3 regions of the Mesorhizobium sp. P2_C7 genome follow, and region 2 is predicted to be linked to each of the others. Evidence: predicted binding sites of a transcription regulator. Region 2 holds the regulator's gene; each other region holds the start of a gene.

Region 1 (9,673 bases), on a different contig from region 2:
GGCCTGCAGGGCGGGGATGATGCCGTCCCAGTCCTGGGTGACGATCTCGCACTCGACCTTCATCTGCGCGCACAGCGCATTGGCGATGTCGATATCGAAGCCGACGACTTTGCCGTCCGGGGTGATGGTGTTGAACGGCGGATAGGCACCCTCGGTGCCGATCTTCAGTTTCTCAGCAGCCTGCGCCGACAGAGAGCCGGCCGCCATCAGCAACACGGCAGCACCTGCTGCCGATATGATCCATTTTGAAATCCGCATTTTCTTGGTTCCCCTTGAACGCCGCCAACTTGGCGACCAGAAAGCCAGCCAAGCATGACGAGCCAGCGCAGGCAAGTGTATTGCCCGACGGGAATTGGGTTCAGCGCGCTGGGCGGAAATGCTTGGACAGCTTCAGGCCTTGCGCCTGGTAGTTGGAGCCGAGATCGGTGCCGTAGAGCGCCTGCGGCCGCTTCAGCATATGCTCGTAGACCAGCCGGCCGACGATCTGGCCATGGTCGAGGATGAACGGCACTTCGTGGCTGCGCACTTCGAGCACCGCGCGACTGCCGGTGCCGCCGGACGCCGAATGGCCGAAACCCGGATCGAAGAAGCCGGCATAGTGGACGCGGAACTCGCCTACCAGCGGATCGAACGGCGTCATCTCGGCGGCGTAGAGCGGCGGCACATGCACCGCTTCCTGGCTGACGAGGATGTAGAATTCATCGGGATCGAGCACCAGTTCGCCGGCGCCGCTCTTGTGGATCGGCTCCCAGAAGTCGACGACCTCTTGTGCCGCGCGCTTGTCTACATCGACGAGACCGGTGTGATGCTTGCCGCGATAGCCGACCAGGCCATTCTGATCGCCGTTGAGATCGATCGACAGCGCGATCCCGCCGCCGGAAATGTTCGGCGGCTCGGTTGCGACCAGCATCTCGGCGCGATGCAGGTCATGCAGCTCGGCTTCCGAGAGCAGTGCATTGCCGGTGCGGAAACGGATTTGCGACAGACGCGAACCGGTACGCACGACGATCGGAAAGGTGCGCGGGCTGACCTCGAGATAGAGTGGGCCGTGATAGCCGGTGGCGATCTTGTCGAACTCGTGGCCGCGATCGGTCATGACGCGGGTGAAGATGTCGAGCCGCCCGGTCGAACTCTTCGGATTGGCCGAGGCCGAAATGTCCGCCGGCAATGCCAGGCTTTCAAGCAAGGGCACGATATAGACGCAGCCGGTCTCCAGCACCGCGCCCTCGGCAAGATTGATCTCGTGCAGCTGCAGCCGGTCGAGCTTTTCCGAAACCTTGTGGTTGGGGCCCGGCAGGAACGAGGCCCGCACCCGCCAGGCCTTGTCGCCGAGCCGCAGATCCAGGCTCGCCGGCTGGATCTGATCGGCATCGAACGCGCGCGCCGACTTCAGCGCACCGGACTGGAACAGCGCCGAAATGTCCTGATCGGGAAGAATGCCTGTCTGCCGCAAGGCTCCACTCCTAGGCCAGGCGATTCTTGGGGCCAGGCGGTTTTCTGTTCGCAGGTTCCTGCCGCAAAACCGTGGAACACTGCTGCGGAACCTGCTTGGTACAAACCTCTTAATCAAGCCGGCAATTGACGCAAGCGTGGCGCGGGTCTAAAGGGTCGTTATCCCGTGGTGATTTGGCCGGTCGGCTTGCAGCCACGTTAAACAAGTCGCTAAAGGACCGTCGGGCCGCAAGGCCGTATGGACCGGTTGCGACTTTCGCGGCCGGTTTTTTTGTGTCTGGAACAAAGCGATGAGCACCAAGAAGCGTAACTGGAAGCCTCAAACGACACTCGTGCATAGCGGAACCCTGCGTTCCGGTTTCGGCGAAACCTCCGAGGCGATGTACCTGACCCAGGGCTATGTCTACGAAACGGCGCAGGCCGCCGAAGCCCGCTTCAAGGGTGAGGAGCCGGGGTTCATCTACTCGCGCTACGCCAACCCGACCGTCGACATGTTCGAAAAGCGCATGTGCGCGCTCGAAGGCGCCGAGGACGCGCGCGCCACCGCATCCGGCATGGCCGCGGTGACGGCCGCGCTGTTGTGCAGCGCCAGGGCCGGCGATCATATCGTGGCAGCACGCGCGCTGTTCGGCTCCTGCCGCTGGGTGGTCGAGACACTGGCGCCGAAATATGGCATCGAGGCGACGCTGGTCGACGGCACCGACATCGCCAACTGGGAAAAAGCGGTCAAGCCGAACACCAAGCTGTTCTTCCTGGAAAGCCCGACCAACCCGACGCTGGAAGTGGTCGACATCGCCGCGGTTGCCGCGCTTGCCAATTCGATCGGTGCGCGGCTGATCGTCGACAATGTCTTTGCCACGCCCCTGCAGCAGAAGCCGCTGCAGCTCGGTGCGCACATCGTCGTCTACTCGGCGACCAAGCATATTGACGGCCAGGGCCGCTGTCTCGGCGGCGTCATCCTGTCGGATAAGAAGTGGATCGACGAGAACCTGCACGACTATTTCCGCCACACCGGCCCCAGCCTGTCGCCGTTCAATGCCTGGACGCTGCTGAAAGGGCTGGAGACACTGCCGGTGCGCGTGCGCCAGCAAACGGAAAGCGCCAGCAGGATCGCGGATTTCCTGGCCGAGCGGCCCGAAATCGCCCGCGTCATCTATCCCGGCCGCGCCGACCACCCGCAAGCGGCCATCGTCAAGAAGCAGATGTCGGGCGGCTCGACGCTGATCTGCCTGGACGTCAAGGGCGGCAAGCAGGCAGCCTTCGCCTTGCAGAACGCCCTCGACATCGTGCTGATCTCCAACAATCTCGGCGATGCCAAGAGCCTGATCACCCATCCGGCGACGACGACGCACAAGAATCTGAGCGACGAGGCGCGTGCCGAACTCGGCATCGGGCCGGGCACGCTCAGACTGTCGGTCGGCCTGGAGGATACCGACGATCTTCTGGAAGACATCGAACAGGCGCTGAAGGCGGCCAAGTAAAAGGCCTTTGGCCATCAGGCGCCGGACGGCGTCTCTTCCAACTCGGCCGCCTTGGTGCCGATGGTCATCGCGTTGCCGCGCCAGTCGACGGCGCCACCCAGCCAGCCGCGCGCCCACATCGCCGGCAGGATCAGGTCGCGCATCATGATCGCCGCGACCATGCGCGGCGACAGGTACCAGCCTTTGGACCAGGCCAGGGCGCATTCCGGAAGGTAGAAGGCCGCCAGCACGGCAATGGCGGTTGCCCAGAGGCTGACGCCCGCGCTTGCCGCCGCCAACAGCGCGAGTGCCAGCGGCACCACTGCCCCGGTCAGGATTTCGGGTGCGAAAAACCATGGGAAGGTGACGCGGCGCAGGCGCGCCCAACGGGCCTGACGCGACCAGATTTCGTCAAAGGTGCGCCGGCCGAGCGGTTGCTCGAAGGGCGCGGCGACGAGATTGACGCGCAGGCCAAGGCCATTGACCAGCTTGGTCGCGGCAGCGTCCTCGGCGATCTCGGCGGCGAGCGCACGGATGCCGCCACTGGCGTCGAGCATCGGCTTGTTCCAGAGCATGCTCTTGCCCTGGGCAAAGCCGAGGCCAAGCGCCTCGCCGGCATATTGCCAGCGCGCTTGCAGCGTGTTGAGGAAAGCGCATTCGACCTCGGCCCAGAAGCCAGCGGGCCGCGAGCCTATCGGCGTCGAGCAGACAAGGCCGGTGTCGGGCCGCCATGCAGCCATCAGGTGCTGCACGTAGTCTCTCGGCATCAACACGTTGGAATCGGCCAGGACAACCCAATCGTGGCGCGCTGCCTCCCAACCCTTGACGCAATTGTTGAGTTTCGGATTGGCGCTGATGCGGTCGTCGCCGATCAGCAGCCGCGCCGGCACCTTGGGAGAACGGGCGATGGCGGCACGGATCAGCTTGACCACCGGATCGTCCGCATGGGCGACGCAAAAGACTAGTTCATAGCGCGGCCAGTCGAGCGAGAGGGCGCGCTCCAGCGTCTCCTGCGTGAACGGCTCGACGCCACGCGATGGCACGATAATCGACACCGGCAGCGGCTTGCCGGCCGGCGGCGCGATGGTGCGGTGGAGCTTCAGACGCGAAGCGGCGAGCAGGATGCTGGCGAGGTTTGAAAGGATGAGAGCGACCGAAAGCGAGGCGGCTATGAGGGTGAGTTCCATCGAGACCTGGCCACTCCAGAAAAGACGGCCCGCGTGATAGCCGTTTTCAACAGTTCGACAGAGCGCCGAGTCGCCCGCTTCGTGCACACCACCATTGTCATGTGTCACTTAAATGACATTCTTTGTCGGCACCTGCCTTTCAGGCCGGGCGCGACAAGACGCGCACGTTGACCCGCTCGCCCGGAGCGAGGACAGTTCGACCTGGATTGTTTTGGAGCCGCTTATGTACCGCGCCGTGACGCGCAACATCGAAGTGCAGGTCAGGCCGTTCTATCTGGAGGACCGTTCGGACCCGTCGGAGAACCGCTATGTCTGGGGCTATCAGATAACGATCGACAACCAGTCGGATGAGTTCGTGCAGCTGTTGTCGCGCTATTGGCACATCACCGACGGCACCGGACGGGTCGAGGAGGTAAGCGGTCCCGGCGTCGTCGGCGACCAGCCCGAACTCAATCCCGGCGACAGCTATCAATACACGTCCGGTTGCCCGCTTTCGACACCGTCCGGCATCATGGTCGGGCGCTACACGATGCGCAACAAGCGGGGCGAGACGTTCGACATCGCCATCCCCGCCTTCTCGCTCGATCTGCCGGGGACGCGGCGGACGGTGAATTAGCTTCGCCTCACCGGCCGCCAAGCAGCCGGTGAGGCACGTTCTCTATTGGGCCGCCGCAAATTCCGCCGGATCGAAGTCATATTGCTTCGAGCAGAATTCGCAGGCGACGTGGATGCCGCCGTCTTCGGTGCTGTCCTTGATCTCCTGCGCCGAGAAGCCCTCAAGGATGCCACGGATCTTGTCCCTCGAGCATGAGCACTGGTCGGCGACCGGAACGCCGCCGAAGACGCGCACGCCATGCTCGTGAAACAGCCTGTACAGCAGCCGCTCGGCGCCGATCGTCGGGTCGATCAGTTCGGTCGGCTCGATGGTGCCGAGCAGTGCCAGCAGCTCCTGCCAGGAATTGTCGGCCGGATCATGGATCTCCTCACGCGGATCGCCATCGCCGCCCGGCAGGTCCGGAACGCGCATGCGCTCGGGCGACTGCGGCAGGAACTGCGCCAGGATGCCACCGGCACGCCACTGCTCGCGAGTGCCGCCGACGCCAGGCGTCAGCAGCTTGGCTACCGAAAGCCTGATATCGGTCGGAATCTGCTCCGACTGGCGGAAATAGGTGCGGGCCGCGTCTTCCAGCGTTTCGCCATCGAGCTGGACGATACCCTGATAGCGCTGCGTGTGAGCACCCTGGTCGATGGTCAGCGCCAGCACGCCGCTGCCGAGCAGCGTCTGCTGAGACGTTTCGCCGGCCGCGACCAGCGCCTCCAGCCGGTCTGCATCGAAGCGGGCATAGGCGCGCAGTGCCGAGGGCGTGGAAAAATCCGCCACCAGCATGTCGACCGGCCCGTCGGTGCGGGTCTGCAGGATGAACTTGCCCTCGAACTTCAGCGAGGTGCCGAGCAGCACAGTCAGCACGCAGGCTTCCGCCAGCAAGCGGGCGACCGGTTCCGGATAGTCGTGACGGCTGAGGATGGCGTCGAGCATCGGCCCGAGCTGGACGGTACGGCCGCGCACATCGAGCGGGCCGACCTCGAAGGGCACGACGTGATCGTCGCCGGCGTAGCCGAATTCGCCGAGTTTGGGGTGATGTTCAGTCACTTGATAGGTTTCCAACATGACAATGCTCCAGGGCGCGGCCATGCCGCCCTGGAGGGCGCATGCTTCGAAACGCGCTTGATTTGCGTGATGCGGCGCAGATAGGCATCACACCCCCAGAGATCAAGCGCCGAGACACCAGGCGAGCACGGCCTTCTGGGCATGGAGCCGGTTCTCGGCCTCGTCAAAGACCACCGAATGCGGCCCGTCAATGACCTCGTCGGTCACTTCCTCGCCGCGATGCGCCGGCAGGCAGTGCATGAACAGCGCCTCCGGCTTGGCCTTCGCCATCAGCTTGGCATTGACCTGGTAGGGCGAGAACACGTTGTGGCCGCGGGCGCGATGCTCCTGGCCCATCGACACCCAGCAATCGGTGACGACGCAGTCGGCCTGGTCGACGGCTTCCTCGGGCGAGCGGGTGAAGTGCAGCTTGCCACCATGCGCCTGCGACCAGTCGACATGCTTCTGTTCCGGCTCGCTGCCTTCGGGCACGGCGACGTTGAGGTTGAAGCGGAACCGCGCCGAGGCCTCGAGCAGCGAATGCAGCACATTGTTGCCGTCGCCGGTCCAGGCGATGGTCCTGCCGGCAACCGGACCGCGATGCTCCTCGAAGGTCATGATATCGGCCATCAGCTGGCAGGGATGGGTGTCGTCGGTCAGTCCATTGATGACCGGAACGGTGGCATTCTCGGTCAGTTCGAGCAGCCGCTCATGCGAGGTGGTGCGGATCATGATCGCGTCGACGTAGCGCGACAGCACCTTGGCGGTGTCGGCAATGGTCTCGGAGCGGCCTAGCTGCATCTCGGTGCCGGTCAGCATGATGGTTTCGCCGCCAAGCTGGCGCATGCCGACGTCGAAGGACACGCGGGTGCGCGTCGAGGGCTTGTCGAAGATCATCGCCAGCACCTTGCCCTCGAGCGGCCTGGTCCGCTCGCCGGCCTTGAGACGAGCCTTTCGCACCACCGCATCATCAAGCATGAAGCGCAGATCGCCTTCGGAAACGGCGGAAAGATCGGTGAAATGGCGAACTGACATCAGCAATGGTTCCGGGATTACTTCGCGGCGGCGGCGGCGATCGCCTCCGCCAGGCCCTTGGCGCCGGCGCGGATGCGGCTGAGCGCGTCGTGGATCTCGGCATCGGTGACGGTGAGCGGCGGCAACAGGCGAATGACGTTGTCGCCAGCCGGAACCGCCAGCAGGTGCTGGTCGCGCAATGCCATGTTCACCTTGGTGTTGGGCATGGCGCACTTGAGACCGAGCATCAGCCCGGTGCCCCTGATGTCCTCGATGACCTCGGGAAACTCGTCGGCGACCGCCGCCAGCCCCTGCTTCATCAGCAACGCCTTGCGCTGGACATCTTCGAGGAAGCCGTCTTCCAGCACCACGTCGAGCACGGCGTTGCCGACCGCCATGGCCAGCGGGTTGCCGCCGAAAGTGGTGCCATGCACACCGGACGTCATGCCAATGGCCGCTTCATCGGTGGCAAGGCAGGCGCCCATCGGGAAGCCGCCGCCAATGCCCTTGGCGATCGCCATGATGTCGGGCGTGACGCCGGACCATTCATGCGCGAACAACTTGCCGGTCCGGCCGATGCCGCACTGGACCTCGTCGTAGATCAGCAGCAGGCCGTGCTGTTCGCACAACTGCCTGAGCCGCTTCAGCGACTGCGTCGGCACCGGGCGGATGCCGCCCTCGCCCTGTACCGGTTCGATCAGGATCGCCGCGGTCTCCGGCGTGATCGCCTTTTCGGCCGCGTCGATGTCATCGAAGCCGACCTGGTCGAAGCCCTCGACCTTGGGTCCAAACCCTTCAAGGTACTTGTACTGACCGCCCGCAGCGATGGTCGCCAGCGTGCGGCCGTGGAAGGCCCCCTCGAAGGTGATGACGCGGAAGCGTTCGGGATGTCCCTTGACGAAATGGTAGCGCCGCGCCGTCTTGATCGCGCATTCCAGCGCCTCGGCGCCGGAATTGGTGAAGAACACCTTGTCGGCGAAGGTGGCGTCCACCAGCCGCTCGCCGAGCCGGCTTTGCCCCGGAATCTCGTAGAGATTGGAGACATGCCAAAGCTTCGCGGCTTGCTCGGTCAGTGCCGAGACCAGATGCGGATGGCTGTGACCCAGCGAATTGACGGCGATCCCGCCGGCGAAATCGAGATATCGCTCGCCCTTGTCGGTAACCAGCCATGTGCCTTCCCCATGGTCGAAGGCCAGGGGTGCGCGAGCAAAGGTCTCGTAAAGCGCCGAACCGCTCATTATATGCGTCTCCGGTACCGGAAAATCAAAAAAGCCGCCAAAGCGGCGGCCTGTGCGGCTTATCGTGTTTTTCGGCCATGAAGTCAACGAAAACGTCGCGTAGTGCCCCGCGGCAAGCCCTCCGACGCAACGCCGGCTCACGAGCGACCGGGCAAGTTGGGGAAAACCTAAAAAACCGATTCGTGTTGCACTTGGGACTCTTGTCACCGAGTCAGCGCATAGAGTAGTTGTAGTCAAGAAATAACTAGATTTCGTGCGGCGGACCTAATCACCAGATATATGTGGTGTCTGCCCCGGCAAATGTTGCCGGGCCGGGAGTGGATTCCGATTGCCGCACGCTTAGCAGGAGCGGTCTCATGAACTGGACTGACGAGCGGGTAGAACTTCTCAGAAAACTGTGGTCCGAGGGTCTGAGCGCAAGCCAGATTGCTGCGCAGCTTGGGGGGGTCAGCCGTAATGCCGTCATCGGTAAGGTGCACCGGCTGAAACTGTCGGGCCGCGGGCGGTCGACCGCCACGCCGGCACGCCAGAAGAAGGCGGCGCAGGGATCGACCGTTCAGAAATCGGTGTCGCGCGCCGCAAGCACGGTCCGTCATGTCACGACATCGATCGGCGCAACGGCATTGCAGACGCAGTTCGATGCCGAACCTGTTGCACGCCACTATATTCGCCCGGTCGAGAATGTCGTGGTGCCGATCTCACGGCATCTGCAACTCGTCGAGCTGACCGAGCGGACCTGCAAATGGCCGAACGGCGATCCGCTTTCGGAGGACTTCAATTTCTGCGGCAACGAAGCCGCCGAAACCGGCCCCTACTGCAAGTACCACGCCCGCGTGGCGTTCCAGCCGGCATCGGAGCGGCGGCGGAGTCGATAAGAGAGAAGGGAATAGGGGAGTAAGGCAATACGGCAGTAGGTTTGCGGAAAGTTACGCTTGCGAAATGCCGTCCTACTGCCCTACTGCCCTCTTCTTCACAGCCAGCCATTCTTGCGAAAGCGCCAGTAGAGAAACGAACAGATCAGCGCGATCGTGGCCAGCACCACCGGGTAGCCATATTCCATCTTCAATTCCGGCATGTCGCTGAAATTCATGCCGTAAATGCCGGCGAATGCCGTCGGCACCGCCAGGATGGCGGCCCATGAAGCAAGCTTCTTGGAGATCGCCGTTTCCTGGCTCTGGCCGACCAGAAGGCTGGCCTCGAAAGCAAACGCCAGCACCTCGCGTAGACTGTCGATCTTTTCCTGCACGGTGCGGATATGGTCGGTCACGTCACGAAACAGCGGATGCATGGCCGTGTGGATCTGTGGCAGGTCGGCACTGGTTAGTCGGCGGCAGACTTCGACAAGCGGAAGTGCCGCATTGCGCAAGCGCAAAAGATCGCGGCGCAGCATATAGAGCCGTTCGATGTCGGGACCTGTCATCGGCTTCAGCAGGACCCTGTCCTCGATCAGTTCGACCTCGTCCTCGATCTGCTCGAGCACGGGCATGTAGTTGTCGACGATGAAATCGAGAATGGCGTAGAGGACGAAATCCTCGCCCTTTGCCAGCGAATGCGGGCAGCTTTCCCAATGCTGACGCACGGCGGCATAGGATGTGGACGGGCCATGCCTGACGCTGACGATGTAGCCGCTGCCGACGAACAAATGGGTCTCGCCGAAGGTGACCCGGCCGTCGA
Region 2 (9,673 bases):
AGCTGCTCGCCGGCATCCCTTCGATCATCTACGGCATCTGGGGCCTGTTCGTGCTGGCGCCCTTCCTGCAGACGACCGTGCAGCCCTTCATCATCAGCGTGTTCCACGGCATTCCCGGCCTCAACAGCCTGTTTGCCGGTCCGCCCTACGGCATCGGCCTTTTGACGTCGTCGCTGATCCTTGCCATCATGGTGCTGCCTTTCATCACCTCGATCACCAAGGACGTCTTCGACACGGTGCCGCCGGTGCTGAAAGAGTCCGCCTACGGCATCGGCTGCACGACCTGGGAAGTGACCCGCCGCGTGGTCATTCCCTACACAAGGATCGGCATCATGGGCGGCGTCATGCTCGGCCTCGGCCGCGCGCTCGGCGAAACCATGGCAGTGACCTTCGTCATCGGCAACGCGCATCGCATCAGCACCTCGCTGTTCGCGCCGGCAACGACGATCTCCGCAACCATCGCCAACGAATTCACCGAAGCCGTCGGCGATCTCTACACCTCTTCGCTGGTGGCGCTCGGCCTGATCCTGTTCGTCATCACCTTCCTGATCCTCGCCATCGCACGCTACATGCTGATGCGCATTGACGCCCGCACGGGAGCCTGACCGATGTCGACAGCCACATCGCTTCATCAGAGCCGCAAGAGGAAGAATTCCGTGATGATGACGCTGTGCGTCGCCGCCGCGGGCATCGGACTTGCCTGGCTGGCGCTCATCCTCGGCGCCCTGCTCTACAAGGGCCTGTCCGGCGTCAATCTTGCGGTGTTCACCGAAATGACGCCGCCGCCCGGCGATGCCGGTGGCCTGCTCAACGCCATCTACGGCAGCATCGTGATGACCATTATCGGCGTCGTCGTCGGTACACCAATCGGCGTGCTGGCCGGCACCTACATGGCCGAGTACGGACGCTTTTCGAAGCTCACCACCGTGGTGCGCTTCATCAACGACATCCTTTTGTCGGCGCCGTCGATCATCATCGGCCTGTTCGTCTACGAACTGATGGTCCGGCCGATGGGGCATTTCTCGGCGATCGCCGGCGCCGTCGCGCTTGCCATCCTGGTCATCCCGGTCGTCGTGCGCACCACCGAGGACATGCTCAACCTGGTGCCGAACGCGTTGCGCGAAGCCGGCACTGCGATCGGCGCGCCGCGCTGGGTGGTCATCAAGTCGGTCGCTTACCGCGCCGCCCTTTCCGGCATCGTCACCGGCATATTGCTGTCGATCGCCCGTATCTCCGGCGAGACGGCGCCACTGCTCTTTACAGCGCTCAACAACCAGTTCTGGTCGAGCAATCTCAACGCGCCGATGGCCAGCCTGCCTGTGACCATCTTCCAGTTTGCTCTCAGCCCTTACGAGGAATGGCAGCAACTGGCCTGGACCGGTGCACTCATCATCACATTGACGGTTCTCGCGCTCAGCATCTTTGCTCGCAGCCTGACCGGACGCAGAGAGGACAAATGAGCCAGATGTTGTCTCCAGACATGACGATCGCCGCCGAGGCAATTGCCGGCAAGGCCAAGATCGAGGTCAAGAACCTCAACTTCTACTACGGCCAGAGCAAGGCGCTGAAGGACATCACGCTGTCGCTGCCCGAGCGCAGCGTCACCGCCTTCATCGGACCTTCGGGCTGCGGGAAGTCGACGCTGCTGCGCGTCTTCAACCGCATCTACGAGCTCTATCCCAAGCAGACCGCCGAGGGCCAGGTGCTGCTCGACGGCCAGAACGTTCTCGACCGCTCGCAGGACCTCAATCTGCTGCGGACCAAGATCGGCATGGTGTTCCAGAAGCCGACGCCGTTCCCGATGTCGATCTATGAAAACATCGCCTTCGGCGTCAGGCTCTACGAGAAGATCAGCAAGTCCGAGATGGACGGCCGTGTCGAGCAGGCGCTGAAGCGCGCCGCACTGTGGACCGAAGTGAAGGACAAGCTCAACGCCAGCGGCCTCAGCCTCTCCGGCGGCCAGCAGCAGCGTCTCTGCATCGCCCGCACCGTGGCGGTGAAGCCGGAAGTCATCCTGCTCGACGAGCCGGCCTCGGCGCTTGACCCGCTGTCGACCGCCAAGATCGAAGAGCTGATCGACGAGTTGCAAGCCGACTACACGATCGTCATCGTCACCCACAACATGCAGCAGGCGGCGCGCGTGTCGAAGCAGACCGCCTTCATGTATCTGGGCGAACTGGTCGAGTTCGACCGCACCGAGAAGATCTTCACGTCGCCCCGCGAGAAGCGCACGCAGGACTACATCACCGGCCGCTTCGGCTGAGCTCAGGCATACGAGGACTAAGATCATGGGCGAACACACAGTCGCTTCTTTCGACGAGGATCTCGGACAGATCAGCAGGCTGATCCGCGACATGGGCGACCTCGCCGGCTCGATGGTCGGCGGCGCCACCAAGGCGCTGCTGAATTCCGACAACGCCCTGGCGCAGCGAGTCGTCTCCGACGATGCGATCATGGACGCGCGCCAGCGCGAGCTCGACGACCGCGCTATCACACTGATCGCTAAGCGTCAGCCGATGGCCGACGATCTGCGCCATGTTGTCGGTTCGATCCGCATGGCCGGCGACCTCGAGCGCATTGGCGACCTTGCCAAGAACATCGCCAAGCGCGTCGGCACCGTCGGCCTCAGCGTAACCCCGCGCGACCTGTCGCACTCCATCGACGCAATGGCGCAGCTGGTGCTGATCCAGGTGCAGGGCGTCATCGAGGAATATACGGCGCGCGACGCGGCGGCGCTGGCGAAGCTGCGCGCCGACGACGAGCGCATCGACGTCAAGTACACCTCCGTGTTCCGCGAACTCCTGACCTACATGATGGAAGACCCGCGCAACATCACCGCCTGCACGCATCTTTTGTTCTGCGCCAAGAACCTCGAACGCATCGGCGATCACGTCACCAACATCGCGGAAAATGCGTACTATGTTTTGACCGGCACGCAGCTGCCCGCCAATCGTCCGAAGCAGGACGAGACGGCAATGTCCGCGCCGGCGGCATGACGGCAGGGGTGACCAGTCGATGATCGCGCCACGCATCATGGTGGTGGAGGACGAGGAGCCGCTAGGTGTGCTGCTCCGTTACAATCTGGAGTCCGAGGGTTACCAGGTCGAGGTGGTGACGCGCGGCGACGAGGCCGAGATCCGCCTGCAGGAGAACGTCCCCGACCTTCTGGTGCTGGACTGGATGGTGCCGGCGGTTTCCGGAATCGAACTCTGCCGCCGGCTAAGGATGCGTCCCGAGACCGAGCGGCTGCCGATCATCATGCTGACCGCGCGTGGCGAGGAAAGCGATCGTGTGCGGGGCCTCTCGACAGGCGCCGACGATTATCTGGTCAAGCCGTTCTCGACGCCGGAGTTCATGGCCAGGGTCAAGGCGCTGCTGCGCCGCGCCAAGCCGGAAGTGCTGTCCAGCGTGCTCAAGGTCGGCGACATCGTGCTCGATCGTGAATCGCACAGGGTCTATCGCAAGAAGAGCGAGATCCGGCTCGGACCGACCGAATTCCGCCTGCTCGAATTCATGATGCGCCATCCCGGCCGTGTGTTCTCGCGCAGCCAACTGCTCGACAATGTCTGGGGCGAGACGATCTACATCGACGAACGCACGGTCGACGTGCATGTCGGCCGGCTGCGCAAGGCGGTCAACAATGGCCGCATGCCCGATGTCATCCGCACCATTCGTGGGGCGGGCTACGCAATCCGGGAAGATTAGGGATATGCTGATATTCAGGTGATGCCGGCCTGCGAACGGCAGTTTCCTGCGCTTCCGGCACTCACGGATCCAAATGTCCGCTCCGCTCCGGTTCTTGGAACCCGCCATTCTCGACTCGGCCTAACCTGAATCTCAACACATCCAGGCGCGCCATTCACGCGACGTTCTTGCCGCCGAGGCCGGACCTCGCCTGCGTGCCGGGCGCGAAAATCTCCTGGTCGACAAAGGTCAATGCCCGCGTGGCGCAGCCTTCGCGGATCAGTGGAAGTTCGTTCGGTTCGGTGTCGAAGGAAATCGATTGCGAATGCTGGCCGCCGGCGGTCTGGGCAATCGCCTCGCGCAATGCCGGCTCGATCAGGTCGAAGGCGGCGGCGCTGACGCCGACCATGGCGACGGGCGCCGGGTCGATCAGCGCGAACAGGCTGCCGAGACCGTAGCCGAGTGCCTCGCCGGCCTTGCGATAGGCCTCGCGCTCGGGTCCATCCCTCTCGCGGGCCGCGGTCGCCAGCGCGCGCATGTCGGCATCACTGACATCGGCGACCGGTTCCGCGTCCTCACTCATCTGCCTTGCGTTGCGCCAGATGGCGTAGTTGCCGGCATAGGCCTCGACGCAGCCGCGCCGCCCGCAGCGGCACAGCGCGCCGTGCGGCCGATGGATCATATGGCCGAACTCGCCGCCCGAGGAATGAGTGCCGGTGAACAGCTCGCCCTTCAGCACCAGGCCCATGCCGATGCCGTGCGACAACAGGATGGCGATGAAGTCGTCGCGGTAGCGCTCGGGGTCGCGCCAGCGCAACGCTATCGCCATCATATTGCAGTCGTTCTCCATGGTGGCGGGGATGCCGAACTCGTCCTCGAGTATGTCGGCGAAGGCGATGTCGGTGTGCGGCGTGATCGGCGACCACAGCATGGCGCGGGCACGCGTGTCGGTGATGCCCTGGATCGCCAACGCGATGCGGGCGACACTGCGGACGTCGAGGTCGGGGTCTTCGAGACGACGCCGTACGATGGCAACGCATTCACCGACCAGCGCGTCGCGCGACATGGTCAGCGTGTCCAGCCGGCGCTGTTCCTCGGCGATCACCTGGCCGGCATAGTCGATGACGGCGACCGAGAGGAAGTTCAGTGACAACACCACGGTCATCACCGCCGCCGCTTCCGGATTGAGGCCGAGGCCGACCTGGGGCCGGCCGCGTTTGAGCGAGCCGGCCTCGCTCGGCTTGCCCTCAGTCAGGATGCCTTCGCCGATGAGGTCGGAGGAGATCGCCGATATGGTCGAATGGCTGAGGCCCGTGGTCGCGGCGATCTCGGTGCGGGACGGCTGTCCGGCGCGGCGCACGGCCGCAATCACCATCGCCCGGTTGCGGCGGCGCAGATCGTCGTGGCGGATTCCGACCGACATGCTTTTTCACATCCTCCCGGTCGCTGCAGCCTTTCGTGCCTCCCGAAGGCCATCAGCGAAGCCTGAAAGCGCGACGCGCTTCAGGCACTTGTTTCTGCGCGTGTCGTTGCCCCAAAACCGCTGCGCACTTTTGGGCGACATGCGCCACGCCAAATTCTGGCAGAACCCCACCATCCTGTCATTATTTATTACGGAGCTCGAAAAAAACTCGGAGAGACGTCAAAATCCATCAGAATCGATGTTGACAGCGTTCGGGCGTTGGATCACTATTTTTTCGAGGCTCGAAAAAATAGAGCCTCTGTGCCGGCCTACGGGTCAGTTTGGTCGCGCCATACGCGGCGCAGGGAGGATATTATGAAAAAATTCACAGCCGCCATCCTGGCGGGTGTCGCCATGTCGCTGACGCTGGTGTCGGTCGCGCAGGCGAAGGACAAGGTCATCGGCGTTTCGTGGTCCAACTTCCAGGAAGAGCGCTGGAAGACCGACGAAGCGGCGATGAAGAAGGCCATCGAGGCGGCTGGTGACAAATACATTTCCGCTGATGCACAGTCCAATCCGGGCAAGCAGCTCACCGACGTCGAGAGCCTGATTTCGCAGGGCGCCAACGCGCTGATCATCCTGGCGCAGGATGCCTCGGCCATCGGCCCGGCGGTGCAGAAGGCATTGGACGAAGGCATTCCGGTCGTCGGCTATGACCGGCTGATCGAGAACAAGAACGTGTTCTACCTAACCTTCGACAACAAGGAAGTCGGCCGCATGCAGGCCCGCGAAGTGTTCAAGGTCAAGCCGGAAGGCAACTACGTCTTCATCAAGGGCTCGGGCGCCGATCCGAATGCCGATTTCCTGTTCGCCGGCTCCATGGAAGTGCTCAAGGCAGCCATCGACAGCGGCAAGATCAAGAATGTCGGCGAAGCCTATACGGATGGCTGGCTGCCCGCCAATGCCCAGAAGAACATGGAACAGTTCCTCACCGCCAACGACAACAAGGTCGATGCCGTGGTGGCAGCCAATGACGGCACCGCCGGCGGCGTCGTCGCCGCGCTGACGGCGCAAGGGCTGGCAGGATCGGTTCCGGTGTCCGGCCAGGACGGCGACCATGCCGCACTGAACCGCGTCGCACTCGGCACACAGACCGTGTCGGTGTGGAAGGACGCACGCGAACTCGGCAAGAACGCTGCCGAAATCGCCTCGCAGCTGGCCGCTGGCACTGCCCTGGACAAGATCCCGAACGCCGTGAAGTTCACCACGCCCGGCGGCAACGAGACCAACTCGCTGTTCCTGACCCCGATCGCGATCACCAAGGACAATCTCAACGTCGTCATCGACGCCGGCTGGATCAAGAAGGACGAAGTCTGTGCAGGCGTCGCCGCCGGCACCGTCGCGGCCTGCAACTAAAACCGAACGGGATCCCGGTTCGATCTCAGCGCCGCGGCCCCTGGGCCGCGGCGTTTCTCAAGGGGCATTCCGCTTCAAATGATCGCGGAAAGCAAATAGCATCGTGTTTCCGGCATCCGCGCCAGACGGCAAACCGGTGGGAGGACTTCATGACCGACACGACCTCTAACACGCCTGCTGCGAATACGCCCGTAGACCGGGCGCGTGCGTCTGAATTGAGCGCCGTCGGACGCTTCCTCAAGGCAACCGAACTCGATACGCGCATGCTTGGCATGGTCGGTGCGTTGCTGGTCATCTGGGTCGGCATTCATATCCTGTCGGGCGGACTTTTCCTGACGCCGCGCAATCTCTGGAACCTGTCGGTGCAGACTTCCTCGGTCGCGATCATGGCGACCGGCATGGTGCTGGTCATCGTCATGCGCAACATCGACCTTTCGGTTGGTTCCGTCGAAGGCGTGATCGGTATGATCATGGGTGTGGCGCAAGCCGAATTCCTCATTCGCGTCATCGGCTTCCAGCTTGGAAATCCCTGGCTCTGGATCATCGCACTGGCCGTCGGCGTGGTGCTCGGTCTTGTGATCGGCGCCTTCCAGGGCTTCATCATCGCCTATCTCGAAGTTCCTGCCTTCATCGTGACGCTGGGCGGCCTGTTGGTCTGGCGCGGCATGGCATGGCTGATCACCAACGGGCGCACGGTCGCGCCACTCGACGCTACATTCCAGTTGATGGGCGGCGGACCGCGAGGCTCGGTCGGCGCCACCGCCAGCTGGATCATCGGCATCGTTGCTTGCGTGGCTGTCGCTTTCGCGTTGCTCAACGGCCGGTCGCAGCGCAAACGGTTCAACTTTCCACTGCGCCCCGTGTGGGCGGAAACCTTTCTCGGTGTGGTCAGTTGCGCTGCCATCCTTGGGGCCGTCTGGATCGCCAATTCCTACCCGTGGCCAATCGGCATCGTGCGCCAGTATGCACAGCAGAACGGCATCACCATTCCCGAAGGCGGGCTGTTCATCGCCCACGGCATCGCCATACCGGTGCTGATGGCTGTCGCGGTCGGTATCGTCATGACCTTCATCACCAAGCGCACCCGTTTCGGCCGCTATGTCTTTGCCATCGGCGGCAATCCAGAGGCCGCCAATCTCGCCGGCATCAACACGCGCTGGGTGACCATGAAGGTGTTCATGATCATGGGTGTACTGGCCGCGATCAGCGCGGCGATCTCGTCGGCCCGCCTCAACGCGTCGACCAATGCGCTGGGCACGTTGGACGAGCTGCTGGTGATCGCCGCCGCCGTCATCGGCGGCACCTCGCTTGCCGGCGGCTCGGGAACGGTGCTCGGCGCCATGCTCGGCGCGTTGCTGATGCAGTCGCTGCAGTCCGGCATGGTGCTGCTCGGCATCGACTCGCCGCTGCAGAGCATCGTCGTCGGCGCCGTGCTGGTCGTCGCGGTCTGGCTCGATACCGTCTATCGCAAGCGCGTCTAGGGGAGGACAAGGATTATGGCAGACAAGACCGCTCCCACCAGCACTGCGCTGATCGATATGCGCAACATCTCGATCGCCTTTGGCGGCATCCGCGCCGTCGATGACGCCTCGATCGACCTTTTCCCCGGCGAGGTCGTGGCGCTGCTGGGCCACAACGGCGCCGGCAAGTCGACGCTGATCAAGATCCTGTCCGGCGCCTACAAGCGCGACGCGGGCCATATCTTCGTCAACGGCGAGGAGGCATCGATCTCCAACCCGCGCGACGCCAAGAAATACGGCATCGAAACGATCTACCAGACGCTGGCGTTGGCCGACAATGTCGATGCCGCCGCCAATTTGTTTCTCGGGCGTGAGCTGATGACCGCCTGGGGTACGCTCGACGACGTTGCGATGGAGGCCGAGGCGCGCAAGGTGATGGGCCGGCTCAATCCCCGCTTCCAGCGCTTCAAGGAGCCGGTGATCAAGCTGTCTGGCGGTCAGCGGCAGTCGGTGGCGATCGCGCGCGCGATCCTGTTCAATGCGCGCATCCTGATCATGGACGAGCCGACGGCGGCACTTGGTCCGCAGGAAACGGCGCAGGTCGGCGAACTGGTCAAGCAGCTCAAGTCCGACGGCATCGGCATCTTCCTGATCAGCCACGACATCCACGACGTGTTCGAGCTAGCCGATCGGGTCTGTGTCATGAAGAACGGCCAGGTCGTCGGCACGGCGCGCACCACCGATGTGACCCAGGACGAGGTGCTCGGCATGATCATTCTGGGCAAATGCCCGCCTGGCGCCATTCCCGGGCCAGGCGCCCTGAAGATCGCCGCCTAGAACTCCAGCGGATCTTCCAAAAAAATCTTGCTACGTCTCGATCCGTTTCTGCCCGTCGGATCGTCCTTGGTGTGTCCAAACAGAAGGAGACATGCCATGTCCGACGGAGCCGTCATCTTGATCAATCTGCTTAAGGTCGAACCCGGGAACCAGGATGCGCTGATCGCGCTCTTGAAGCAGAACACCGATACGGTGGTCCGCACGCTCCGGGGCTGGAAGACGACCCGGCTGATCGCGGCGCAAGACGGCGCCGGCGTCGTCATCTACTCCGAGTGGGAGACCCCTGCAGCCGTCGAGGCGATGCGCAGCGATCCGCGCATGAAAGCCTATTTCCCGAAGATATTGGAGCTGGCGAGCCTGGACTCGATCATGGGCTCGGCGGTGTTGAGCGAAACACACAAGTAAGAATGCCTCACACAAGCAACAAAGGAGAACCGCAATGGCTCGGATGGTTGTGATTTACCCGACACCGGAGAACGTCGAGGCGTTTGACCGGCATTACTTCGAAATCCACGTGCCTCTCGCCAAGAAGCTTCCGGGCCTCAGGAAATACGAAGTCAGCAATGGCCCTATCGCAACGCCGGTAGGACCCTCCAATGTTCACCGGATCGGAACGCTGTATTTCGACGACCTTGCGGCGATCGAAAAGGCGTTTGCAAGCCCGGAGGGGCAGGCGGCCGGGGCGGATCGCCGCCTTTTTGCGCCTGATGACTCGGGCGTTCAAATGTTCCTTTTCGACAACAGGGAAGTTTGAACCCTCTTCCTTGTTCGTCTCGGGTAAAATGACGACGAAAGAGCGCGCAGGCGCGGTAGGTCTCGATACATGAACGCGAATGAATTCGAGGATCGTCTGAAAGCGCTGCGGCCACGCCTT
Region 3 (9,673 bases), on a different contig from region 2:
GGCATCTGGCGCACTGTGACGCTGTTCAACCCGGTCGTCTATTTGATCAGCGGCTTCCGCTGGAGCTTTTTCGGCAAGTCCGATGTCTCGGTCGGCGTCAGCCTCGGCATGACGATCGTCTTCCTGCTGGCCTGCATAGCGATCGTCGCCTGGATCTTCAGGACAGGTTACCGGCTAAGGAACTGACGAACCTCAGATCTCAAATCGCCTTGACCAGCCGCAGCAGCCCCAGCATCTCCACATATGTCCCCTTGCGAAAGGCGATGTAGACCGGCTCTTCGACACCGTGGAAGCGGCGCTTGAACGCCGCCTGGCCTTGCAGGTTGAACCTGCGGCGGTTGACCCATGGCGAAGAGTAGGCGCGCTGGAAGGCATTGCGCCAGAAATCGCTTTCGGCAAACCCGCTCGGGACCACATCGAGCATCGGCGACAGGCCGAGAGTGACTACCGAGATGCCTTGCTCGCGGAAACGGTCGACGGCGAATTTGGTCAGGCCGATCTCGGCGTGCGGCGAGGCGTCGATATGCTTGCGCTTGAACGCCGTGGTGTAGCCGATCACCTTGCCGTCGCGAAACAGCGGGTCGAAGTCGAGCAGTGCGACCAGTCCGCCATCGGGGCCGTGCAGGACGAAACGGCGCATGTCGGTGCCGAGATGGTCGGCGAAGGGGCGGTTGAGAAAGCCCATCTCCCAGCGTTTGACGATGCGGTCGCCGCGCCAGTTTTCGGAAAGCCGGGCGATTTCGTCGAGATGGACGGTCCGCATGTCCTCGTCGAACCAAAATCCCTTCTTCAACAGCCAGCGCTCGGAATAGCGCACGGTCTCGTTGCGCTTTCCGGAAAAATCATGGTCGGGCAGGTTGAGGCGGGTGTCGATGCCGAGGCGATTGATCTTGTAGCCGAGCCCGGCCAGCACCCGCGCCGTCTCCTCGCCGATCTGCACGAACCACGGGCTGCCGGCGGTTTCGACGAAGCGTCTGATGTAATCGGGCCGCAGCATTGGAGCCACCACGGGATCGCCGAGCGCGAAATGGCGCCCCATCTTGGTGCCGAAGGCGATGTAGCCGTCGGCGTCGCCGAAATAGGAAAGCTTGCCTTGCACGGCGGTCGAATAGGCAAGCGAGAAGTCACCATGGCGGCGAACAAGCGCCAGGCGCTCGACATGGGTCAGCCTCTGCCGCGCCACCTTTGGCGCGACGTCCTCAAGGATTTTGTCGAAATAGATCCGCAAGGAGGGCATGGTCGAAGTTCCGCGAGCCGCCTACAGCGCCGCGCCCAGGACGCGCAAAGGTGCTGTAACACTTTGATTCTGCGCATGACCCCGGAAATCGACTCGATTTCGGGCATGCACGTGGGGGAATAGCAGAGACCCGCCAGCCCCAGGGCCTCGAATCAATCACATTGCCGCGACCTGATTACCGCTGATATCGCGCATATGCCATATAGTGCGCAATCGCGGACGGCGCATGCTCGAAATTCGGGTTCGATTCGCGATATATAAATCAACCGCAGGATCGAGCCGCCGCGGCCTCCCTTGGCGACCACGGGAAGCGTGGCGTCGGAAGGGTCGAATGGAGATCAAAGAAGGAATGGCTGAGACGACCATCAGACCGGTGACGAACGAACCGGTCGAGCCGGCGATCGTCGTCGGTGCCGGTGCCGCCGGGCTGGCTGTCGCACATGCCTTGATGAACGTCGGCGTGCCCACGGCAATCCTGGAAAAGGAAAGCCGGTTGGCCGAGCCCTGGCACCGGCGGCATCGGCAATTGCATCTCAACACCCATCGCGATCTGTCCTCTCTGCCCGGTCTTGCCTATCCCCAGGGCACGCCTGCCTTTCCGCACAAGACGGTCGTCATCCGCCATATGAATGATTTCAGGGAGGAGAACCGGCTGCCGGTGCAGTTTGGCGTAGCTGTCGAAGAAATCGTCTTCAAGGGTGATCACTGGGCGCTGCTGACCAGCGCCGGACCGCGCCTGGCCCGCCATGTCGTCATCGCCACCGGCCGCGACAGGCAGCCCTTCATTCCCGAATGGAAAGGCATGACGGGTTTCGCCGGCCGCATCATCCACGCGGCGGATTTCGGCGACGCACGGGACTATGCCGGCAAGAAAGTGCTGGTCGTCGGCGCCGGCAATTCGGGCTTCGATACGCTCAATCATCTGGCCGGCATAAACACGGCCGCGATCTGGCTGTCGGCCCGCAACGGCCCCGCGCTGCTGCCCAAGCGGTTCGGCAAGATCGCCGTGCACCGGCTTTCGCCGTTCATGGCACGCTTGCCCTTGCGCGTCGCCGATGCGGTGATGGCGGCGACGCAGCGCCTGGTTTTCGGCGACCTGACCAAATTCGGCATGCCGCCCGCGCCTTCGGGTGGCGCCAGCCGCCTGACCTCGGACTACACCGCGATCGCCTCCGATGACGGCGCCGTCAGCGCCATAAAGGCCGGCAAGATCGTTGTGGTGCCGGCGATACGGGAATTCGCCCGCGACGGCGTGATCCTGGCCAATGGCAACCTGATCCATCCCGACATCGTCATTGCCGCGACAGGCTACCGCACCGGGCTGGAGCCCATGGTCGGCAAGCTCGGCGTCCTCGACAAAAAGGGCGTTCCGCTCTTCAACGGCGGGCAAGCCGATCCAAAATTGCCCGGCCTGTGGTTCACCGGCATGCGGCCGAGCATTCGCGGCTGCTTCGCCAATGCCGGCATCATGGCCAAGGCGATCACCAAACGGATTGCCAGTTCCGCTGGCACCTCCGACCAATCCGGCGCTTCACGCTGACTTGGGCTCAAGCCTCCGGAAGCCGACAGCCTCGATCAGCATGTCCTCTTCCACCATGCCGGCATTGTGCAGCGCCAGCAGGGTGAGAGCCAGTTCGCGAGCCTCGGCCGATTCGGGATGCGCTTCGCGGCGCCGGCAGGCTTCGTCGAACACACGTTGCAAGGTGGCGACTTCGGCAGGTTTGAGCAGGCCACGGTCATAAACGGACTTCGGCATGGCAATCTCCTGGTAAAGACCTAGGGCGCCATGTGTAAATTGCCAATCTTTCCCGTGGCTTGAATGATTGACGCAAAAAAGGAGGGGCTTCGGCTCGCCGAAACCCCTCCCTGAGATTGCGGTGCTTGATATTATACCGCGATCTTGCCGCCGCCCTGTCTGGTGATGGCGACGACCGCCGGCCGCACCGGCATGTCGGGCTTGAAGTCGGGCCAGCGCGTCGACAGGTCCTCATAGTAGGATGGGCGGCCGAACGCTTCCCAGTCCTCGCCGCCGTCACCCGGATGCTGGACGGCGACAAAGGCGGTCTGATCGTCAGGGGCGAACAGCGGGCCACACATTTCGGCGCCGATCGGCACGCGGAAGAACAGTTTCGAGGTTGCCCGCGCCGAGCCTTCCGTGTCGACCGCCCACAGCCCATCGGTGCGGCCGGTGGTCTTTGGGCTCTGGCCGTCGGTGGCGACCCACAGGCGTCCGGCTGAATCGACCGCGCAATTGTCGGGCATGCCGAACCAGCCATTGGCCGTCGTCGCCGTCGAGAAGGTGGCGCCTACATCGGCAACCGCCGGATCGCCACATTTCAAAAGCACTTCCCACTTGCCCTTGGTGGCAGTGAAATCGCCGCCATCCTCGGCGATCTCGATGATGTGGCCAAAAGCGTTTTCGGCGCGCGGGTTGGCGGCATCGACCTGGTCTGCCTTGCGCTTCGAATTGTTGGTCAGCATGACATAGACCTTGCCGTTGACGGCATTGGGCTGGATGTCCTCTGGGCGGTCCATCTTGGTGGCGCCGAGCAGGTCGGCGGCGCGTCGTGTCTCGATCAGCACGTCGGCCTGGCTTGCAAAGCCGTTTTCGGCGGTCAACGGTCCCTGGCCGAAGACGATCGGCAGCCATTCGACGGAGCCGTCTTCGGCGAACTTGGCGACATGCAGCGTGCCGTCGTCGAGCAGATCCTTGTTGGCCGCGAGGTCATTGGGATTGAACTTACCGCTGGTGACGAACTTGTAGGCATAGTCGAAGCGCTCGTCGTCGCCGAGATAGAAGACGACGCGGCCATCCTTGGCGACGATCGATTCGGCGCCCTCGTGCTTGAAGCGGCCCATGGCGGTGCGCTTCCTCGGCGTCGAGGTCGGATCGTTGACATCGACCTCGACGATCCAGCCGAAGCGGTTGGCCTCGTTCGGCTCCTTGGCCAGGTCGAAGCGGTCATAGTGCGCCGCCCATTCATAGGCGCCTTCGGGAATGCCGAGGCGCTTGTAGTTGGCGGCTTCCTTGTGGCCCTCGGGCAATTCGCCGGAGAAATAGCCGTGGATGTTCTCCTCGGCCATCACATAGGTGCCCCACGGCGTGACGCCGCCGGCGCAATTGTTGAAGGTGCCCAAAACCTTCGTGCCGGACGGGTCGGCATTAGTCTTGACGCGGTCATGGCCGGCAACCGGGCCGGACAGCGCCATTTCGGTGTTGGAAGTAATGCGGCGGTTGAGCTTGCCGTCGCGCACGACTTGCCATTTGCCGCCGTCCTTGCGGATCTCGACGATGGTACCGCCATGCGCCGCCATCTCGACATCGACCTGTTCCTTGCTGAGCGGCGAGACGTCGGCCGATTTCTTGCCGTCCTTCTCGACGATCTTGACGATGCCCGGGAACATCAGATGCGGGTTGGTGTATTCGTGGTTGACGACCAGCAGGCCGTGTTCGGCCGAACCGTCGATCGCGATGTAGCCGACATAGTCGTTGTTGTAGCCGAACTGTTTCGCCTGCGCCTGCGCCGATTGCTTGGTCGGGTCGAACTCCGGCGAATCGGCAAACAGCGGATCGCCCCAGCGCAACAGCACATCGGCATCGTAGCCCGGTGCGACATGGTGCTTGTCGTCGATGCCGGCCTCCAGCTCGTCGAACGCGAAGGCGGAGCCTTCGGCGGCCCGGGCCTGGTCGGCGCTGACCAGCGCCAGCGGGCTGACGGTGGCGGCGATCGCCGAGACGGCCAGCGAGCCTTTCAGGAAACCACGGCGCGAGAACCGCGCGGCGATGATCTCGCCCATGGTGCGGTTGTCGGTGGGATTGGTGGCCGGTCCGGCGTTTTCTTCGAGCAGGCTGGTGCGGAATTTGGCGTCGGGGGAGCGATGTTCGGTCATCTGGCTTGCCTCTGGCTTTGCGGGTGGCTGGAGCGTGTTGCCTCTTCAACCCCCTTATAGTCACCTGATCACATTTTCGTGACATCAAAAGCCTTTCAGCCGCGACAGCATTCTGAGACGTCGGCTAAGCACTCTGCGAGCAGCACGTAACACTGGGACAAAGGTCCCTTGTCAGGTCCGGCAAAGGTCCCTTGGCGGCACCGCATCGGTCGTGGGCCGGTTACGCGAGGCCGCCATGTCGGCGATGGTGGGTCCCTTGCGAAAACGCCGGCGGTGAAATCCGCCTGCCTGATCGAAGAGGAGACCAGGATGCGCAGATCGATCGCGACCCGCTGTTGCTGGCTGGCGCTGAGGGCGACCTCGGCACTGGCGCTGGCCATCGCCCCCTATCAACTCGCTTTCCACGGCTCTGGTCCCGGCATCGTTGCCGCAAGCGCGCATGCCAAGGATGGCGGACATGGCAGTGGCGGTGGAGGTGGCGGCGGAAATGGCAGCGGCGGGAGTGGCGGGAGCGGCAACAGCGGCAACGGAAACGGTAACTCCGGAAACGCTGGCGGAGACAATGGTGCCGGCGACGATCACGGCGCAGCCGGCAATTCCGGGGTCGGCAAGGGTCACGACGACGATGGAGATCACGTCAACGCGAAAACCGGTGACAAGGTCGAAGTAGACGGCAACAAGATCGAGGTCGAGCATCCCGACGGCATCACGGAAGAGATCGAGAACGGCCGTTTCCAGATGAAGGATGCAGTCGGCCGCACGATTGTCGAGCGTCCGGCGACGGCAAACGACATCAGTCGACTTCGGGCCTTGTGAAGCAGAAGGCCCCTGTGAAGCAGGTCAACTGGGGAACGACCAGCCTGACAAGTCACCTCCGCCGCCCCCGGCGGAGGTGACTTGATGTTCGGCGGCATCAGTAAGCCAGCTTCCAGTCGGCGATGGCGGTCGCCGCCGTCCATACAACGCATATATTAGCACAAGCTTGGGACTTTAGTCCAATCTTGCGCTTGCAAAGGTCCTGGGTGACAAGCGCAACGGTCGGATACGGCTTTCGGGTATCTTTTCTTTCGGCGATGCTGGTGCAACTCCAACGTCGACGGTGGCACGCCAGCTCAATCGACGGAGATCACCATGCATAGATCGATCACGACCCGTTGTTGCCGGCTGGCGCTCAGATCGGCGGCCGCGCTGGCGCTGACCATCGCTCCCTATCAGATTGACCTCCACGGCTCCGCTCCTGGAATACACGCAGCTAGCGCACAGGCCGGTAAGGGCGGCGGTGGCGGCGGCAATGGTGGTGGCGGAGGCAATGGTGGTGGCGGCGGTGGCGGAAACGGTGGCAACAGCGGCGGCAACGGAAACGGCGGCAACAGCGGCGGCAATGGAAACGGCAACAGCGGCGGTAACGGTAACGGAAACAGCGGCAATAGCAGCGGTAACGGAAACAACGGCGCCGGCGACGGAAACGGCAAAGGAAATAGCGGAACCGCCAGCGGCAACTCCAAATCCGACCAGGGGCAGAACGAAAATGGCAACGGTCGTCATGTCAACGCCAAGACCGGTGACGAGGTCGACGTGGAGGGCAAGACGATCACGGTCCAGCATCCCGACGGCATAATGGAAAAGATCGAGAATGGCCGTTTCAGGATGGAGGATTCGCTCGGGCGCACGATCATCGATCGCGGAGCCACGCCGGCGGATTTCAGCCGCCTCAAAGCGTTGTGAAGTTGGCCAACAGGCAACGGCCGGCTTCACACGTCACCTCCGCCGCCCCCGGCGGAGGTGACCTCTCTTTTGTCACCCGGTTTCCGGCTGATGCGTGTCGCCCAGAAGTAGAGGCAACGACAAAGACTTAAAGCGCGCCTGATAGAGCTGTTCGGCGTTTCCGTGAAACGGTGAGCCGCTCTCGGGATGGCCGAAGCCTCTACGAATGGTTCCGGTCCCGGTCGCGCGACTCACGCATCATCAAGGCTGCTTCGGTGCGGTTTCGCACATTGAGCTTCGACAGCACGCCGGTCATGTGATGCTTGACGGTCTTCTCCTGCAGCTCCAGCCGCAAGGCAACTTCCTTGTTGCTTAGGCCCTCCGCCACCAGTCGCAGAATTTCTGCCTGTCGCTCGGTGAGTTGCCGCAGCCGGTCCACTATGCCGTCGGTCGGCTGCAGGGACTGGAGATCCGAAAGCAGGCGGGCTGACAGCGTCGGCGAAAGATAGCTTTCCCCGGCCGCCACGCTGTGCAGGATGTCTGCGAGCGCGCGCGACCCGACGCCCTTGAGGACATAGCCACGCACCCCGGCGTTCAGGGCCCTGGTCACGTCGGCATTGGCCTCCGAAACGGTCAACATGACGATCTTCTGGGCGGGATGGCTGGAGAGGATGCTTGCAACCGCGGTCAGACCGCCGCCCGGCATGGAGATATCGAGCAGCAGAATGTCCGGCCGTACGGTCGAGACGATGCGCTCGGCATCCTGCGCCGTGGCGCCCTCGCCAACCATCTCGAAGCCGCCGATTTCCGTCAGGCTGCGCGTCACGCCCTCGCGAAAGAGGGGATGGTCGTCGATAATGGCAATGCGAATGGCGCCGATCATGCTTGCTCCTCGACCGATAGGCGGATCACCAATCGCGTGCCGTGCGGCCCGGTCAGGGTTTCAAACTGGCCGCCAATGCTTTCGACCCGCTCTCTGAGCCCGGCGAGCCCGAGACCCTCGACGCGTGCCGGATCGAAGCCCGGCCCGCCGTCCGAGACTTCAACGAAAAGCCTGCTGCCTTTCATCCCCGCACTCACCGCCTGATCCTTGCCTCGCCCGTGGCGATAGGCATTGTTCAACCCTTCCTGCACGAAACGATAGATGCTGATCTTCTCGGAGGCGCCGGGCTCTGGCAAGTGTCCGGCCAGCGTGAGTGTAACCGACGTTCCCGTCCTCATCTCGTGTTCGTTGACGGCCAGCCGCAGGATGTCCGTTGTGGCTGCCGTCTCGATCTGCGGCAGGACGAGGCCAGTGCAGATACCGCGTATTTCGCGCATCGCATCCTCCAGCGTCTTGCGGATCATCGCAACCTCGGTCGAGCGGCTTTCGCTCGAATGGCCGTCGCCGGAAAATACCGGACTGTCCATGCGCAGCGCCGCCAGCGCGACGAGTTGGGCCGGACCGTCATGCAGGTCAGCGCCGATGCGGCGCAGGTATCTTTCGTTGAGCGCGGTGGCACGGCGGGACGCCCGCTGCACGCGAACCCGCAAGGCGTTGTTTTGCGCCACCAGACCCTGCAGCTCCGACACTTGGCGGCGCAGCGCCCCGCGCTGGTCGTCGATGGTGCGGCTGCCGCGCAGGACGATGCCGGACAGGAGCACAAATGCCGCCAGGGTCGCGCCGGCAACGATCAGCCAGCTTGACAGCAGAGCCGAAGCCAGGGTGGCTTTGAAGTCGTCGGCGACCTCATAGAATTCTGTGACGGCCACCACTTCGCCGGACCACGGTTCGCGCACGGGATTGTAGATCTCGAGCAACGGCAGGCCGATCGCCTCTGCCTGGCTTTCGTTCTCGTCAAACGTATCGAACTGGGCGACGACATTGCCCTCGAAGGCGGAACGCAAACCGGGGCTCAGATCGAAGCGATGGCCGATCAAACCCGCCTCCTTCGCATAGAGAACGGTGCCGTCACGGCGCCAGAGCCTGAACGATACGATGCGCTTGCCGAGCGCGCCCTGGCCGAGCGTCTCATCGAGCGCTTGTTTGACGCTATCGCTGAGTTCCTGGCTCTTGCGCAGGTCGGGCAGCAGCGGCGCAATCACGCTGTCGACATAGAGCGCCGTCGTGGCAGCCGAATTGCGGATGACGCCGTCCCGGATCTGTGTCGTCACCCAGGCGCCCACCACCAGCATGACGGCCAGAAGGCCAAAGCCGCCGGCAACGAGGAATTGCAGCGCGAGAGAAAGCTCGCTCCAGCGTCGCAACAAGTTTTGAAGAATGCGAATCATGGCCCCCGACCGCCCTTCAATCGACAGGCTGGGCGATGCCGGCACTTTGAGCTTCCATCCTGCCGTTGCCAAGGCCTTCGTTTGATCAACGTCGCTTGACGTCCCGGCGCGCTTCGGAAACAAGTCCGCGATACATGCGGCGCGATCCGCTTCGAGAGGGGACAGGACGTTGAGTTTTTCGGGGTTGCTGCAGCTTGGCTTTTCGACGGTGATCTTCCTGCTGGCGGCGATGGCGGCCAAGCAATGGGGCATGGCGCCGAGCCTGGGCAAGATACTGCTGACGCTGGCGCTCTATTCCCTGGGCAATCTGATCATGCTGCGGCTGATCCGCGAATTCGGCATGTCGGTGTCGTTCAGCCTCTCGGCCGTCATCCAGCTGGTCTCGGTGAATGTCGTCGCCCTGATGTTCTTCGGTGAGCGCGTCAACACGCTGCAGGCGACCGGCATCGTGCTGGCGATCGCCGCCGTGGCGCTGATCACGCTCGGGCCCTATCTGCAGGGGCGGTTGTAAGGGCGAGTTGCCGATGAAGAACGCCGCCAATGCACTGCTGAACCGGATCGAATTCCCGG

What was found. The regulator PhoB, encoded in region 2, activates phosphate uptake and scavenging genes when phosphate is short. The targets are predictions, from matches to a motif close to TGTCATNNANCTGTCAT.
Region 1: a site for PhoB is predicted at 4,201-4,217, ahead of AC1D2G_RS05735 (ceramide glucosyltransferase). Genes of this name have one in related genera too.
Region 3: a site for PhoB is predicted at 5,196-5,212, ahead of AC1D2G_RS02565 (PhoX family protein). Genes of this name have one in related genera too.

The regions. Positions count from the first base shown of each region.
Region 1 covers NZ_JBFUDW010000002.1:149,320-158,992, forward strand. The annotation lists gene AC1D2G_RS05720 (ABC transporter substrate-binding protein) at 1-258, opposite strand, end outside; gene AC1D2G_RS05725 (2'-deoxycytidine 5'-triphosphate deaminase) at 359-1,453, opposite strand; SAM riboswitch at 1,609-1,686, shown strand; gene AC1D2G_RS05730 (O-succinylhomoserine sulfhydrylase) at 1,743-2,933, shown strand; gene AC1D2G_RS05735 (ceramide glucosyltransferase) at 2,948-4,099, opposite strand; gene apaG (Co2+/Mg2+ efflux protein ApaG) at 4,323-4,715, shown strand; gene AC1D2G_RS05745 (Hsp33 family molecular chaperone) at 4,758-5,792, opposite strand; gene argF (ornithine carbamoyltransferase) at 5,871-6,782, opposite strand; gene AC1D2G_RS05755 (acetylornithine transaminase) at 6,800-7,999, opposite strand; gene AC1D2G_RS05760 (GcrA family cell cycle regulator) at 8,356-8,874, shown strand; gene AC1D2G_RS05765 (magnesium and cobalt transport protein CorA) at 8,970-9,673, opposite strand, start outside.
Region 2 covers NZ_JBFUDW010000013.1:112,769-122,441, forward strand. The annotation lists gene pstC (phosphate ABC transporter permease subunit PstC) at 1-605, shown strand, start outside; gene pstA (phosphate ABC transporter permease PstA) at 609-1,460, shown strand; gene pstB (phosphate ABC transporter ATP-binding protein PstB) at 1,457-2,263, shown strand; gene phoU (phosphate signaling complex protein PhoU) at 2,289-2,996, shown strand; gene phoB (phosphate regulon transcriptional regulator PhoB) at 3,016-3,705, shown strand; gene AC1D2G_RS24915 (ROK family protein) at 3,860-5,107, opposite strand; gene xylF (D-xylose ABC transporter substrate-binding protein) at 5,462-6,502, shown strand; gene AC1D2G_RS24925 (sugar ABC transporter permease) at 6,652-7,983, shown strand; gene AC1D2G_RS24930 (ATP-binding cassette domain-containing protein) at 7,999-8,799, shown strand; gene AC1D2G_RS24935 (putative quinol monooxygenase) at 8,896-9,204, shown strand; gene AC1D2G_RS24940 (EthD family reductase) at 9,239-9,553, shown strand; gene AC1D2G_RS24945 (sigma-70 family RNA polymerase sigma factor) at 9,623-9,673, shown strand, end outside.
Region 3 covers NZ_JBFUDW010000001.1:531,376-541,048, forward strand. The annotation lists gene AC1D2G_RS02545 (ABC transporter permease) at 1-186, shown strand, start outside; gene AC1D2G_RS02550 (phosphatidylglycerol lysyltransferase domain-containing protein) at 200-1,237, opposite strand; gene AC1D2G_RS02555 (flavin-containing monooxygenase) at 1,587-2,777, shown strand; gene AC1D2G_RS02560 (hypothetical protein) at 2,769-2,993, opposite strand; gene AC1D2G_RS02565 (PhoX family protein) at 3,125-5,128, opposite strand; gene AC1D2G_RS02570 (hypothetical protein) at 5,438-5,944, shown strand; gene AC1D2G_RS02575 (hypothetical protein) at 6,260-6,853, shown strand; gene AC1D2G_RS02580 (response regulator) at 7,053-7,715, opposite strand; gene AC1D2G_RS02585 (sensor histidine kinase) at 7,712-9,103, opposite strand; gene AC1D2G_RS02590 (hypothetical protein) at 9,273-9,614, shown strand; gene AC1D2G_RS02595 (phosphatase PAP2 family protein) at 9,628-9,673, shown strand, end outside.